2 linked regions of the Sandaracinus amylolyticus genome follow. The protein of the gene in region 1 interacts with the protein of each later gene in a pairwise test. Links are inferred from orthologs where the notes say so. Each region holds a gene or a part of one and is shown on either strand. Other genes may lie near its edges. The genes, in order: rplA and thrS.

The links.
Region 2: the proteins of rplA (region 1) and thrS interact in binary tests that used the Escherichia coli proteins (3 or more experiments, as listed by UniProt). The link is inferred for Sandaracinus amylolyticus from one-to-one orthologs.

What each region holds. Positions count from the first base shown.
Region 1 is NZ_CP011125.1:3,140,453-3,147,617, forward strand. The notes cover bases 48-2,862. They hold rplA (50S ribosomal protein L1), read right to left. Parts: upstream 1,903-2,862; coding sequence 1,192-1,902; downstream 48-1,191. Other genes in these bases: rplL (50S ribosomal protein L7/L12), read right to left, coding at 137-514; rplJ (50S ribosomal protein L10), read right to left, coding at 626-1,189; rplK (50S ribosomal protein L11), read right to left, coding at 2,065-2,505; nusG (transcription termination/antitermination protein NusG), read right to left, coding at 2,662-2,862. Outside these bases: more of nusG, read right to left, coding at 2,863-3,195; preprotein translocase subunit SecE, read right to left, coding at 3,276-3,830; rpmG (50S ribosomal protein L33), read right to left, coding at 3,985-4,137; tuf (elongation factor Tu), read right to left, coding at 4,152-5,342; DB32_RS13210 (tol-pal system YbgF family protein), read right to left, coding at 6,170-7,165. UniProt on the Escherichia coli protein: One of the primary rRNA binding proteins, it binds very close to the 3'-end of the 23S rRNA. Forms part of the L1 stalk. It is often not seen in high-resolution crystal structures, but can be seen in cryo_EM and 3D reconstruction models.
Region 2 is NZ_CP011125.1:5,317,479-5,324,786, forward strand. Bases 1-2,958 are described here. They hold thrS (threonine--tRNA ligase), read right to left. Parts: upstream 2,495-2,958; coding sequence 506-2,494; downstream 1-505. Other genes in these bases: infC (translation initiation factor IF-3), read right to left, coding at 1-384; DB32_RS22590 (hypothetical protein), read left to right, coding at 2,870-2,958. In the rest of the region: more of DB32_RS22590, read left to right, coding at 2,959-4,348; DB32_RS22595 (NAD-dependent epimerase/dehydratase family protein), read right to left, coding at 4,899-5,912; DB32_RS22600 (LysR family transcriptional regulator), read left to right, coding at 5,981-6,934; DB32_RS22605 (rhomboid family intramembrane serine protease), read right to left, coding at 6,935-7,308. UniProt on the Escherichia coli protein: Catalyzes the attachment of threonine to tRNA(Thr) in a two-step reaction: L-threonine is first activated by ATP to form Thr-AMP and then transferred to the acceptor end of tRNA(Thr). The rate-limiting step is amino acid activation in the presence of tRNA.

The sequences.
Region 1 (7,165 bases):
ACCCGTGCGGGGTCGAGCCAGCGACTCAGCCGAAAGCGCCGCAGATGCGGGCGTCAGAAAGACGGAGCACGGCGCAGGGGCCTTCCGGCCCCCGCACCGTGATCCTTTCAGCCGTGCTCGTGATTGCAGATCCCGGTCACTTCAGCGTGACCTTGGCGCCAGCCTCCTCGAGCTTCTTCTTCATGTCCTCGGCGTCGGCCTTCGACACGCCTTCCTTGACGACCTTCGGCGCGGCCTCGACGAGGTTCTTCGCGTCCGCCAGGCCGAGGCCCGTCAGCTCGCGAACGACCTTGATCACGTTGATCTTCTTGTCGCCGCCGCTGGTGAGCTCGACCGTGAACTCGGTCTGCTCCGCCGCGGGGGCCGCCGCCGCGCCGCCGCCCGCCGGGGCCGCGACCGCGACCGCCGCCGGCGCCGCCTTGACGCCCCACTTCTCCTCGAGCGCCTTGATGAGGTTCGCAACCTCCATCACGGTCCAGCTCGAGAGCTCATCGACCATCTTCTGCTGATCCATCGTCGCCATGTTGACCTTCTCTTCCCTGCAATCACGCGCACTTGAGCAGGTGCGCAAATCTCATGTTCTGGTTCGTTTCGGTGAGTTGGAGTACGAGCGAATCGCTCGGGCTCAGCCGCCGCTGCTCTCTTCGAGCTGCTTGCGGCGCGCCTCGAGCACGTAGACGAGGTTCTGCAGGGGGGCCTGCAGCTGCGCGACGAGGTTCTGCGCCGGCGCCTGGAGGGTCGCGAGGAGCATGGCGCGGAGCTCGTCCTTGCCAGGCATCGAGGCGAGCTGCTTCTCGACGTCACCGCCAGCCATGACGGCGTTGTCGAGAACCGCGGCCTTGACCTCGAGCTTCTCCTGCTTGTCGCCTTCCTTGCGGAAGTCGCGCACGACCTTCGCGGCCGTCGAGGGATCCTCGAACGAGAACGCGACGGCGGTCTCGCCGGCGAGGACCTTCCCGAGCTTGCCCTCGAGGGGGGTCCCCTTCAGCGCCTGCTCGACGAGCTTGTTCTTGACGACCTTGTACTCGACGCCCGCCTTGCGGAACTTCGAGCGCAGGTCCGTCACCGTGATCACGTCCATGCCCTTGAAGCCGAGGAACACGACGCTGGTCGCCTTGTCGAAGAGGCCCTTGACCTCGTCGACGACCTTCGCCTTGTCCGCGCGGGCAGTGCTGGTTCCGTTGGCCATGATCACGCCTCCGCAGTCGCCTGCTCGACCGTCGCCGTGTCGACCTTGACGCCCGCGCCCATCGTGGTGCTGATGGTGATGCTGCGAAGGTAGGTGCCCTTGGCCGCCGACGGCTTCGCCTTCATCAGCGCAGCAATCAGTGCACGGGCGTTCTCCTCGAGCTTGTCCGGCGAGAACGACTTCTTGCCGATCGGAGCGTGGACGATGCCACCTTCCTTCTCGGCGCGGAACTCGACCTTGCCGCCCTTGGCCTCCTTGACCGCCTTCGTGACGTCGAACGTCACGGTGCCGGTCTTGGGGTTGGGCATCAGACCGCGGGGACCGAGCACACGACCGAGACGACCGACCTGACCCATCATGTCGGGCGTCGCGATCACGGTCTCGAAGTCGAGCCAGCCTTCTTGGACCTTGGCCACCAGGTCGTCGGCGCCGACAAAGTCAGCTCCGGCCGCCTGGGCCTCCGTCGCCTTCTCGCCCTTTGCGAAGACCAGGACACGAACGGTCTTGCCGATGCCGTGGGGCAACACGGTTGCTCCACGAACCATCTGATCGGCGTGCTTCGGGTTGACCCCGAGCCTGACCGCGATGTCCACACTCTCGTCGAACTTGGCGAAGCTCGCCTTGGCGACGAGAGCGACGGCCTCCGGGAGGGCATAGCGACGATCACGATCGATCGACTCGATCGCGCTCTTGCGCTTTCTTCCCGTCTTCATCGCTCCTCCATTCGGCGGCCCCGACCCCATTGTCGGCGTTCCCGCCTCCCACCGACGCCGTCACTTCTCAGCGGCAGTGGTTCGATCACCGACGTTCCACCCATCCAGCGGGAAGGGTGTTGCGACGATGTCAGTCCGAACTCGAATCGTCGCTCGAGCAGGTCAGTCGACGACGTCGACGCCCATCGAGCGGGCGGTGCCCGCCAGCGAACGAACGCACGCCTCGATCGAGGCCGCGTTCGTGTCCTGGATCTTCTCCGCCGCGAGCTTCGCGAGCTGCGCGCGGGTGATCTTGCCGACCTTGTCCTTGTTGGGACGCGACGAGCCGCTCGCCGGCTTCTTGCCGATCTTCAGCCCGAGCTCGCGCTTGATGAGCACCGAGGCGGGCGGCGTCTTCGTGATGAAGGTGAACGAGCGGTCGGAGAAGACCGTGATCACCACCGGGATGATCAGCCCCTCCTGCTTGTTCGTCCGCGCGTTGAACTCCTTGCAGAACTGCATGATGTTCACGCCGTGCTGACCGAGCGCGGGACCGACCGGGGGCGAGGGGTTCGCCTTGCCGGCGGGGAGCTGGAGCTTGATCTGACCAGTGACCTTCTTCATGGCTGCGTCCTGAAATCCCGCGCGCGCGGAGCGAAGCGACTCGAAACCGTCTGCTGGGCTCGTCGAGACCCAGCCTCAATCACCGCAATGGCGGTGCGGAAACCAGAGTTGCAGCACCGAGAGTGACGACCACTCGACCGGCGACTGCGCTGAGAACTACTGCGTCTTCTCGACCTGCCCGTACTCGAGCTCGACCGGCGTCGCGCGGCCGAAGATCGAGACCAGCACCGTGACCTTCTGCTTCGCCGGGTTCACTTCCTGGACGGTGCCCGTGAAGTTCGCGAACGCCCCGTCGGTCACGCGCACGTGATCGCCGGTGTCGAACACGACGCGCGGCTTCGGCTTGGCGGCGCCCTCCGCGACCTGCTGGAAGATCGCGTTGATCTCACTCTCCGGAACCGGGCTCGGGTGACGGCCACCGACGAACCCGCTGACCTTCGGCGTGTCCTTGACCAGGTGCCAAGTGCGCTCGTTGAGGTCCATGTTCACGAACACGTAGCCCGGATAGAAGGTCCGGCTGGACACGCGCTTCGTGCCGGTCTTCGTGGTGTCCTGGACGTTCTCCTTGGGGATCAGGATCTCCCCGAAGAACTCCTCCATCCCGTGCTGACGGACGCGCTCCTCGAGGGCGGACTTCACCTTGCCCTCGTAGCCCGAATACGCCTGCACCACGTACCACTTCTTGGCCATCGAAGCCCCACTCTCGCGCCGGCTGTCGAGGCGCCCTTCGTACTGCATGGGCCTCTCGCTTCGAGCGCGCCCCCGCTCGATCAGACGTTGTAGATGAGGTCGGTGAACGCCGACCAGAGCGCGTCGAAGACGCCGGTGTAGACCGCAGCGATGATCGAGGTGACGATCACGACGACGGTCGAGTAGTAGGTCTCGTCGCGCGTCGGCCAGGTCACCTTGCTCAGCTCACCCACGACCTCGTGGGCGAGCTCGTTCACGCGCGGGTGGCGATAGAGCAGGAACGAGCCGACGATGCCGATCAGCGCCGCGGCGCCCGAGACGATCGTGGGATCCGGCTCCGCGAAGAAGCCCCACGCGAACGTGATCAGCCGGTCCGACAGGTAGAACGTGATCACCGCGGCCGCGATGAACGCGAACTGGACCCAGCGCTCGATGCCGAGCAGGCTGGTGACCGGGTTCGCCTCGTTCTCGGCGGCGGCCTCGGCGAGCTCGCGCTCCTCGCGCTCGATCGCGGCGGCCTCGCGGCGCGCGACGTCGTCGTCGGCGCCAGCGTCGTCGGAGTCCCCGGCCGCGCTCGGGTCGGAGGTGTCCTCGTCGCCGTCGCGCTCGAGGTCCTTGTCGTCTTCGTCCGCCATCCGTGTTCCAGCGTTCGTTTGATATCGACCCGTCGAGGTCAGGCCAGGAGGGATTCGAACCCCCAACCCTCGGATTTGGAATCCGGTGCTCTACCGTTGGAGCTACTGGCCTATTCTCGAGAGCCTCGTTTTCTTCGTCGAGGCTCTCGAACGGTCACTTCGACTCTCGATGAGTCGTGTGCTTCTCGCAGCGGGGGCAGTACTTCTTGATTTCCAGACGCTCGGCCTGCTTCCGAGACTTCGTCGTCTGATAGTTGCGCGCGTCGCACTCGCTGCAGACGAGCGCGACGCGCACTCGATCCCCCATCTAGCGAGCTCCGATCACTCGATGATCTTCGTGATGACGCCGGCGCCGACGGTGCGGCCGCCCTCGCGGATCGCGAAGCGCTGCTGCTCCTCGAGCGCGACCGACGTGATGAGCTCGACGGTCATCGAGACGTTGTCGCCCGGCATGACCATCTTCACGTCCTCGGCGAGGTGGATCGTGCCGGTCACGTCCGTCGTCCGCATGTAGAACTGCGGGCGGTAGTTGGTGAAGAACGGCTTGTGACGGCCGCCCTCCTCCTTCTTGAGGACGTAGACCTCGGCGTTGAACTTCTTGTGCGTCTTCACCGAGCCGGGCTTCGCGAGCACCTGGCCGCGCTCGACGTCGTCCTTCTCGATGCCGCGCAGGAGGCAGCCGACGTTGTCGCCAGCCTGGCCCTGGTCGAGCAGCTTGCGGAACATCTCGACGCCGGTGACCGTGGTCTTGCGCGTGTCGCGGAAGCCGAGGATCTCGACTTCCTCGCCGACCTTGATCACGCCGCGCTCGATGCGGCCCGTCACGACCGTGCCGCGGCCCTTGATCGAGAACACGTCCTCGATGGCCATCAGGAACGGCTTGTCGGTGTCGCGAACCGGCTCGGGGATCCACGCGTCGAGCGCGTTGAGCAGGTTGATGACGGTCTGCTCGCCCTCGGGATCGCCCTGCATGGCCTTGAGGGCCGAGCCGCGGACGACCGGCGCGTTGTCGCCGTCGAACTTGTACTTGTTGAGGAGGTCGCGGACCTCCATCTCGACGAGCTCGAGCAGGTCCGGATCCTCGACCGCGTCGACCTTGTTGAGCCAGACGACGATCTTCGGCACGCCGACCTGACCCGCGAGGAGCACGTGCTCCTTCGTCTGCGGCATCGGGCCGTCGAGGGCGCTGACCACCAGGATCGCGCCGTCCATCTGGGCGGCGCCGGTGATCATGTTCTTGATGTAGTCGGCGTGGCCGGGGCAGTCGACGTGCGCGTAGTGGCGCTTCTCCGACTCGTACTCGACGTGCGAGACCGCGATCGTGACGATCTTCGAGTCGTCGCGGACGGTGCCGCCCTTGGCGATGTCGGAGTACGAGATCTCCTTGCCGCCGAACTTCTTCGCCGCGACCTTCGTGATCGCCGCGGTCGTCGTGGTCTTGCCGTGATCGATGTGACCGATCGTGCCGACGTTGACGTGCGGCTTGGTCCGGACGAACTTTTCCTTCGCCATCGCGCCGTGCTCCTATTTTCTCTTATTCAGCGTGTGCGGTCTCGAGCCCAGGATGAGAATCGAACTCACGACCTCCTCCTTACCAAGGAGGTGCTCTACCTCTGAGCTACCTGGGCGTACGGTTCTGGGAATCTGCGAAGAACGAGATTTTCAGAGAAGTTTTCGCGGGAGGTGAGTCCGCGAACGTCGAACAGAGCGGGAGACCGGATTCGAACCGGCGACGTTCAGCTTGGAAGGCTGACGCTCTACCAACTGAGCTACTCCCGCGTAGCGAACGAGCGGGGATATGGAGAAGCGGATTGGAGGGTGGTGGATTCGAACCACCGAAGGCTGGCGCCGGCAGATTTACAGTCTGCTCCCTTTGGCCACTCGGGCAACCCTCCGGGATGTCTAGCGATTTCGTCGTCTACTGAGCTGCGTCGTTCGGTGGCTGGCGTGCAGGGCTGGTTCAGCGGGGCCGGTCAGTAGCAGGTCGTTCGCGAGAAGACCGTTCGTTCGCGGAAAGAGAGTGAGAAAACGAGCCCGTCGAGCCAGCGTGTCAATCGGAGCGAGGGAATCGGGCTCGAGCTGACGGTGGGACTCGAACCCACGACCCCCTGTTTACAAAACAGGTGCTCTACCGATTGAGCTACGCCAGCACACCTTCCTGGCGCCCCGGAGAAGCAGAGCGGGCCGACACGGACTGCGGAGAACGGACCACTCCACCCGCGCGGGGAACGCGAGGGCGCGTTATGTACGGTGCCCTCGCAAAGCTGTCAAGCGAGATCGATGCACCCGGGTACGACGCTTGCTCGGATGCCGTCGTCGAGAGCCCCAGATCGTGGGGATCATTGGTGAACAGGTGCGCTCGACGGGGCTGCCGCAGTGCTGGTCGGGGGGCGATCGGGAGCGTCGGCGGGCGATCCGAGAGCCCGCGCCGGCTCGGGCTCCAGGGGCGTGTCGGAGACCGGTCCTCCGAGCAGGAGCTGTCGGGCACGGTCGAGGTCGGTGCGCGTGCGCTCGACCCAGTCCGAGCGAACGCCGGTGCGCTCGACCATCAGCAGGGTCAGCTCCCAGTAGCGGATCGCGTGACGCACGAGCGGTCGGACGCGATCCGCGAGCTGACCGCGGTACTCGCGCCGGTAGATCTCGAGCGCGTCTCCGGTGAGGGGACGATCCGGCGGCGGGGGCGGAACGGGCGCTTCGGTGATCGCGCGATAGAGCTGCTCGTACATCGCGCCGATGCGGTAGCCCGCCGCGGCTGCCCAGCGCGCGTCGGTGTGGCGCATCGTGTCGAAGTACGCGCGCTGCGCGTCGAGGAGGAGCTGCGCGCGCCGATCGAGCGTCTCGCGCTGCGTCACCACGTCGGAGTCGGGGAGCACGAGCGCTTCCGAGCGAGCGCGGATCGTCTCGGCGAGCACGAAGTTCGCGGCGGCCGCGAAGTACTCGTCGGCGATGATCTCCTCGCCCTGGCGCGTGCGGTAGTAGGCGAGGGCGTCTCGTGCCGCGCGCTCCGCGTCTTCGACACGACGGAGGCCGAAGAGCGCCTCGGCTCGACGCGCCATCGCCTCGAGCCGCTCGTCGCTGCGCAGATCGTCGCGATCGAGGAGCAGCTCGGCGGAGTCGAGCGCCGGCTCCCAACGCTCGAGCTCGACCAGCGCGGCGGTCATCAAGAAGCGCGCGTGCTTCGCGTCGGGCGCGTCGGGCGCGCGATCGAGCAGCATCGACCAGCGCTCGACCGCGCCCGCGAGCTCGCCGCTGTTCTGGAGGCACAGCCCGGCGTTGTAGAGCGCAGGAGAGAGGAAGCGGCTGCTCGGGAACTCGGCGACCACGCGATCGTAGAG
Region 2 (7,308 bases), 2.2 Mb from region 1 along the record:
CACCTTGTTTCCTTCTTCCAGGAAGCGGCGGACGTGACGGGTCTTCACGTCCATGTCGTGATCATCCGTCTTCGGGCGGAGCTTCACTTCCTTGAGCTCCACCTGGATCTGCCGCTTCTTGGCCTCGTTCTCCTTCTTCTTCTCCTCGTACTTGAACTTGCCGAAGTCCATGATCTTGCAGACCGGCGGCATGCCCTTCGGGTTGACCTCGACGAGGTCGAGCTCCTTCTCCTTCGCGAGACGGAGCGCCTCGTGAGTCGGAAGGACACCGAGCATCTCGCCCTCGGCGCCGATGACACGGACTTCGGGGACGCGAATGCGGTGATTCGTACGAGGGCCGGAGAAGGCGGCGCGCTGGGCGCGCGGGTCGAAGCGGGGTCGGATGACTCAATCCTCCTGTGGGAAGGGCCCCTGCCCTTCCATGAACGAACGGCGATGATGGAGCGTGCGAGGGCTCATCACAAGCCCCCGCGCCACAGTCCAGAAAGGCTGCGCGAGTGCTGCGTCACTCCCCGGCCGGCGAGGGGCGGAGCGAGGGGGGACGCGACTCGTGTCGAAGGCGCGCGATCACCTGATCGAGCGCCACGAAGCCGAGGTCCTTGTCCTCGTCGCGCGAGCGGATCGCGAGGCCGCGACCTTCGACTTCCTTCTCGCCGATCACGCCGAGGAACGGGATGCGCATCAGGCGCGCGTTGCGGATCTTCGCGCCGAGCTTGTCGCTCGAGAGATCGATCTTCACGCGGAAGCCCTCGCGCGTGAGGAGCTGCTGCACCTCGCGCGCGTACGGCTCGAACTTCTCGCTCACCGTGAGCAGCGCGATCTGCTCGGGCGCGAGCCACGTCGGGAACGCGCCCGAGACGTGCTCGATCAGCACGCCCATGAAGCGCTCGATCGAGCCGAGGATCGCGCGGTGCAGCATCACGGGACGGTGCTGCGTGTTGTCCTCGCCGACGTAGGTGAGGTCGAAGCGCTCGGGCAGGTTGAAGTCGACCTGCATGGTCCCGAGCTGCCAGCTGCGTCCGATCGCGTCCTTCAAGTGGAACTCGATCTTGGGGCCGTAGAACGCGCCTTCACCCTCGGCGATCGAGTAGTCCAGCTTCTTCGCCTGCACGCCGGCGATCAGCGCCTTCTCCGCGCGATCCCAGACCTCGTCCGAGCCGAGGCGCTCGTCGGGGCGCGTCGCGATCACCACGCGCACCTCGGCGAAGCCGAAGTCCTGGTAGACCGCGTACACGAGATCGATGAACGACTCGATCTCGCCCTGCGCCTGATCGAGCGTGCAGAAGATGTGGGCGTCGTCCTGGCAGAACGTGCGGACGCGCGTGAGGCCCTGGGTGACGCCGCTGCGCTCGAAGCGATGCAGTCGACCGAAGTCCGCGACGCGCATCGGCAGCTCGCGGTAGCTGCGGCGCTGCATGCCGTAGAGGAGGCAGTGCCCGGGGCAGTTCATCGGCTTGATGCCGAAGCGGATCTTCTCCTCGAGCGCCTTCTCGATGTCCTTCGCGTTGCCGAGCGCTTCCTTGCCGAGGTGCTCGATCACGTCCTCGATGTTCTCGCGCGTCGCGGCGAGGAACATGTTCTCCGAGTACGCGGGCAGATGGCCCGACGTGAGGAAGAGCTCGCGATCGAAGATCTGCGGCGTGACGACCTCGTCGTAGCCGAAGCGCACGTAGAGGTCGCGCACGTAGTCGACGAGCTTCGCGTAGATCGATGCGCCGCGCGGCAGGAAGAACGGCGACGCGGGCGCCCACGGGTGGAAGCCGACGAGCTCGAGCTCCTTGCCGAGCTTGCGGTGATCGCGCTTCTTCGCTTCCTCGAGCTGCTTGAGGTAGGCGCGCAGCGCCTTCTCGTTCGCGAAGGCGGTGCCGTAGATGCGCTGGAGCATCGGGTTCCGCTCGTCGCCGCGCCAGTACGCGCCCGCGACCGTCGTGAGCTGGAACGCCTTGAGGTACTTCGTGCTCGGGACGTGCGGGCCCTCGCAGAGATCGACCCAGTCGCCGTGGCGGTAGATCGAGATCTGCTCGCCCATCGCGGCGAGGCGCTCGAGGTGCTCGAGCTTGTACGTCTCGCCGAGGCGCGTGAGGATGTCGCGCGCCTGATCGACCGTGACCTCTTCGCGCTCGAACGGACGATCCTCGGCGATGATCTCCGCCATCTTCGTCTCGATGGCGCGGAGATCCTCCTCGGTGAACGAGCCGCCGGGGCGATCGTAGTCGTAGTAGAAGCCGTTCTCCGTCGCGGGACCGAACGCGACCTTGGTGCCCGGGAAGAGCCGCTGCACCGCGTCGGCCATCACGTGCGACGACGAGTGGCGGATGACCCAGAGCGCGTCGGGGTGATCGAGCGCGATCGGCTTGATCGGCGTGCCCTCGGGCAGCGGCGTGTGGAGGTCGACGATCTTCTCGCGGCCGTCGATCGTCGCGCGCGCCGCGATCACGTCGGGGCGCATCGCGTTCTGCGCCTCGAGCACGGCGCGAGCAGTCGTCGTTCCCATCGTCGTCATCTCTCCTGCCTGCGGGTTCGCAGCAGCGCGAGATGAGCGAGTGAGAGCCTCGCTGCGGGTCTCGTCGCGCTGCGACTCGAGAGGTCGCTATCGCTTGCCGAGACTCAACCGAAAACCGCGCGAGCGACGGGCATCGGAGATGCCCTTGGAGCTCGCTGCATTAGGCACGGGCAGGATTGAACTGCCGACCCCTACCGTGTCAAGGTAGTGCTCTACCACTGAGCTACGTGCCTGAGGTGCTGCGTTGTCAGCCCCGTCGAAAGGGAGGCGTTTGGTAGCGCCGTGCCCTGGCGGTGTCAAGCACGTGTGAGGTGATTGTGCGTGCTGCGTCGGACGGCGGCGCGCGGTGATAGCATCGCCGCCGTCATGAAGTCGTCGTCGCTTCGCTCGTGCTTGGTCCTCGCGCTCTCGATTCCATCGCTGCTGACGATCGGATGCTCCGAAGGAGGCGGCGGACGCATGCGCGATCCCGACGGCGGCACCGTGCAGCCGACGTTCGACGGCGGACCGCTCGAGCCCGAGTGCGGCGACGGCTTCGACGAGTGCCCGACCGGGTTCTTGTGCGCGGCGGTCGGCGGGATCCCGCGGTGCGTGCCCGATCCGGATCGCCCGCCGCCGGGTGACGGAACCGACTGTCGTCCGTGCGACGCGCCCGGCGAGTGCCGCATGGGCGTGTGCGTGCAGCCGTCGGACTCCGGCGCGTTCTGCGAGTTCGATCCCGAGTGCGGTGAGGACGAGCTCTGCATCGCCGGACGATGCACGCACGATCCGCGCATCCCGATCCCGTGCGACGCGTCGATGATGTGCCCGCCTCCGCTGACGTGCGGCGAGGACGGCGTGTGCCACTGCGCGTTCACGACCGACTGCCCGATCGGCCTCGAGTGCACCGATGGTCTCTGCGTGCCGGGGCCAGGTGGCGGCGCGTGCTTCGCCGACGACATGTGCCCGCCCGAGGATCTCTGCGAGGCCGGTCGATGCAGGCCGCGAACGGTCTGCGACATCACGAACCCGGATCTCGCGGGCACGTGGACGATGACGTCGACGCTCCACGTGGGCGAGGCGGTGCCGGCGTGGATCGCGGACGTCGAGGACATCTTCCGGTTCCTCGGGACCGACGGCACGTGCATCGACTGGGACGGGCTGCCCGACTGGGTCGACATGGAGATCTGCCGCCTCGCGCAGCCGTTCATCGCGGAGTACCTGCCGCCGTGGTCGCGCGACGTGTTCCGCGCGGTCGCGGACCTGAACGTCGTGCTCGACACGTGGGTGATCGACGAGACGATGACGCTGCGCGCGGGCGCGGTGGCGGACAGCTATCGCGGCACGCACACGTGGGATCGCGTCACGTTCATGTACCGCGCGACGCCGATCGTCGGTGACCCGCTGATGGTGCGCGACTGGCGGTTCAGCCCGAGCGAGTTCAACGCGAGCGCGGTCTGCGGCGAGTTCAACATCGAGCGCCACACGATCAACGTGAGCATCGGATCGATCGTGGCGTGGCTGCTCGACGCGCTGGTGTACGAGGGCAGCGGTCGTCGCTGGACGACGCTGCGCGAGGCGCTCACCGAGGTCGCGGGCGGGTTCTGCGACGGGCTCGCGCAGGCGGCGGAAGACGCGGTCGACTATCCGAACGTCGGCACGACGGTGGACAACGTGTGCACCGGGATCGTGTCGGCGGGCGTCGACGCGGCGATCGATGCGGTGGTGAACGCGCGGATCGGCGCGGATGCGATCACGCTGCGCGGGAACGCGACGATCTCGGGGCCGAACACGTTGAGCCCGGGGCGCTGGGACGGAACGCTCGTGGGGCGCGGGTTCTCGGGGACGTTCGACGCTCGTCGGTGAGCTGGGCGATCGCCGCGCGGGGTGAGGCTTCGATGAGAGGCGCGGGGAGGAAGCCCGTGCTCGGACAGTCCTCGCGATCCGACCGATAGCGCTCGTGACGGTCGATGGCCGGGGCTCTCGTGAGCGCGGGGCGCCTTCGGCGCTTCGCGCTCACGCGCAGTCGGGGGCCACGCGGAGACTGGATGGCGCTGCGGAACTGCGCGCGGGCCCCCTCCCCGCGCCCGCGAGTCGACCGTCGGTGGGTCGCACGCCCGCGCTGAGATGTGGTCTTCCTCCGACTCCTGCTCTCGTCAGAATCTCTCGATGCGCTGAGTCGACGAACGGCAGGCCTCATTCGCGCGCGGCGACGTGGTCTTCCTTCCACTCCTGCTCTCCTCAGAAATCTCCCTGATTGAGCGGAGTCGACGAACGGCACGCGTCATTCGCGCGCTCCGACGTGGTCTTCCTTCCACTCCTGCTCTCCTCAGAAATCTCCCTGATTGAGCTGAGTCGACGAACGGCACGCATCAGTCGCGCGCTCCGACGTGGTCTTCCTTCGATTCCTGCTCTCCTAAGAGGCCGGCACGCTCGCCGTCGTCGTCGTGGAGCGCGCCTTCCTGCGCTCCGCGCGGAGCTCTTCGAGGCCGTCCTGGTACGTCACGATCGGCGCGTAGCCGAGCTCGTCGCGGGCCTTCTTCGTGCTCACCGTGACCGTGCTCGACATCATGTCGATCGCGAACCTCGTCATCGGGGGCGTGCTGCGCAGGCCGAGCGTGCGCCACACCGACTCGACGACGCGCGCGAGCGGACGCGCGAGCGACGACGGCACGTTGCGCGTGCCCAGCTCCACACCCGCGGCGGCATCGGCGAGCTGCGAGAGGAAGTCGCGCATCGTGTGCGTCTCGGCGTCGGCCACGAAGTACGCGTTCCCTGGACGACCTCTCGTGAGCGCGAGCTCCAGCGCGTGCGCGATGTTGTGGACGTGCGTGGCCGACGTCCGCACGCGGCCTCCGTCGAGCCACGCGAACCGACCGGTCTCCGCCATGCGCAGCACCGCCGGCAGCACCGTCGTGTCGCGCGTGCCCCACACGAGGCGCGGGCGGATCGAGAGCGTCTCGAACCCGGGCGCGCTCGCCGCGAGCACGCGGCGCTCGGCCTCGGCCTTCGTGACGCCGTAGAGGTACGGGCTCGACGTCGGGTACGGCGCGCGCTCGTCGACGTCGACGAGATCGCGCCCCGCGAAGATCGCCGCCTCGGTGCCGACGTGCACGAAGCGGCGCACGCCGGCGCGGCGAGCAGCCTCGAGCACGCGCGTCGTGCCGTCGACGTTCGCGCGCTCGAACTCGTCCTTCGTGCCCCACTCCTCCGCGCGCGCGGCCGCGTGGATCACCGCGTCGCACTCCGCGAGGTGCTCGGGGCGCACGTCGTCGAGATCACAGCGCACCGGCGTCGCGCCATAGCGACGAGCCAGCTCCGCGCTGCGATCCGAACGCGCCATCGCGCGCACGTCGTGGCCCTTCCGCACGAGGTGCTCGACCAGGTGACCGCCGACGAACCCCGAAGCTCCGGTGACGAAGACGCGCATCGCCCGATCATGCCGGACGCCGACCATGCGTCCCATCGATGGCTCGCAGACATCCATGCACGACGTCGATGGATGCGCGAAGCTCGTTCGCGATGCTCACCGCCGCGCCGGAGCTCGCCGGGATCGATCTGAACCTGCTCGTCGTGCTCGACGCGCTGCTCGCCGAGCGCAACGTGACGCGCGCCGCACGACGGCTGGGGCTCACCCAGCCGAGCACGAGCCACGCGCTCTCGCGGCTGCGCGAGCTGCTCGGCGATCCGCTGCTCGTGCGCGTCGGACGCGCGATGCACACGACGCCGCGCGCCGACGCGCTCGCCCCCGCGCTGGCCCGCACGCTCGCCGACGTGCGCCGTCTGCTCCAGGTCGAGCCCGCGTTCGATCCCGCGACGTCGCAGCGCGCGTTCACCGTCGCGTGCCCCGATCTGCTCGCGCCTCAGGTGCCGGCGATCGTCGCGCGCATGCAGCGCGAGGCGCCTCACTGTGGGCTCGAGCTGCGTCCTCCGATCGCCGGCGACGACACGACGGCGCTCGGCGCGGGCGGCATCGATCTCGCGCTCGCGCCCGCGCCGCGCGAGGGAACGGGGCTGGTGCAGCGCGCGCTCGGCACCGTGCGCTGGGGCGTGCTCGCGAGGCGCGGTCACCCGGCCCTGCGGCGTCGGACGATCACGCGCGAGGCGTGGCTCGCGCATCCGCACGTCGTCGTGCGCACCGGCAGCGCGTCGCCCAGCGCGGTGGGCGTCGCGATCGAGCGGCTGGGGCTCGAGCGGCGCGTGGGCCTCGTGGTGCCGGGGTTCCTGCTCGTGCCGCGCGTCGTCGCGTCCACGGACATGCTCGCGGCGGTGCCGCGCGAGCTCGTGGTCGACGTCGCGCGCGAGATGGATCTCGTCGTCGTCGATGTGCCGATCCCGATCGGCGCGATCCCGGTCGCGGCGCTCTGGCACGAGCGCTTCCACGCGGACGCCGGGCATCGCTGGATGCGCGGCGTGATCGTCGAAGAGCTGACGCGCGCGCTGCGATCGTGATCAGCGCATCAGCGGCACGCCGAGCCACGCGATGCCGCACATCGCAGCCCCGACCGCGGCGACCACGGGATACGCCCAGTACGCGCGCTGCGGGCCCTCGCGCGTGACCGTCGGCGTGGCGAGCAGGCCGGTGAGGAAGCCCATCACGAGCCCTCCGACGTGCGCGGCCATGTCGATCCCCGGCAGCGTGAAGCCGAGCGCGAGGTTGATGAGCACGAACGTGACCAGGCTGCGCCGCAGGTGCGCCGAGACGTGCGGATCGATGCGGCCACGGTTGCGCACGAGGAACGCGAGGAACGCGCCCGCGACGCCGAACACCGCGCCCGACGCGCCGACGCTCACGCCCACCGGGTTGATGCTCACGCTCGCGAGGC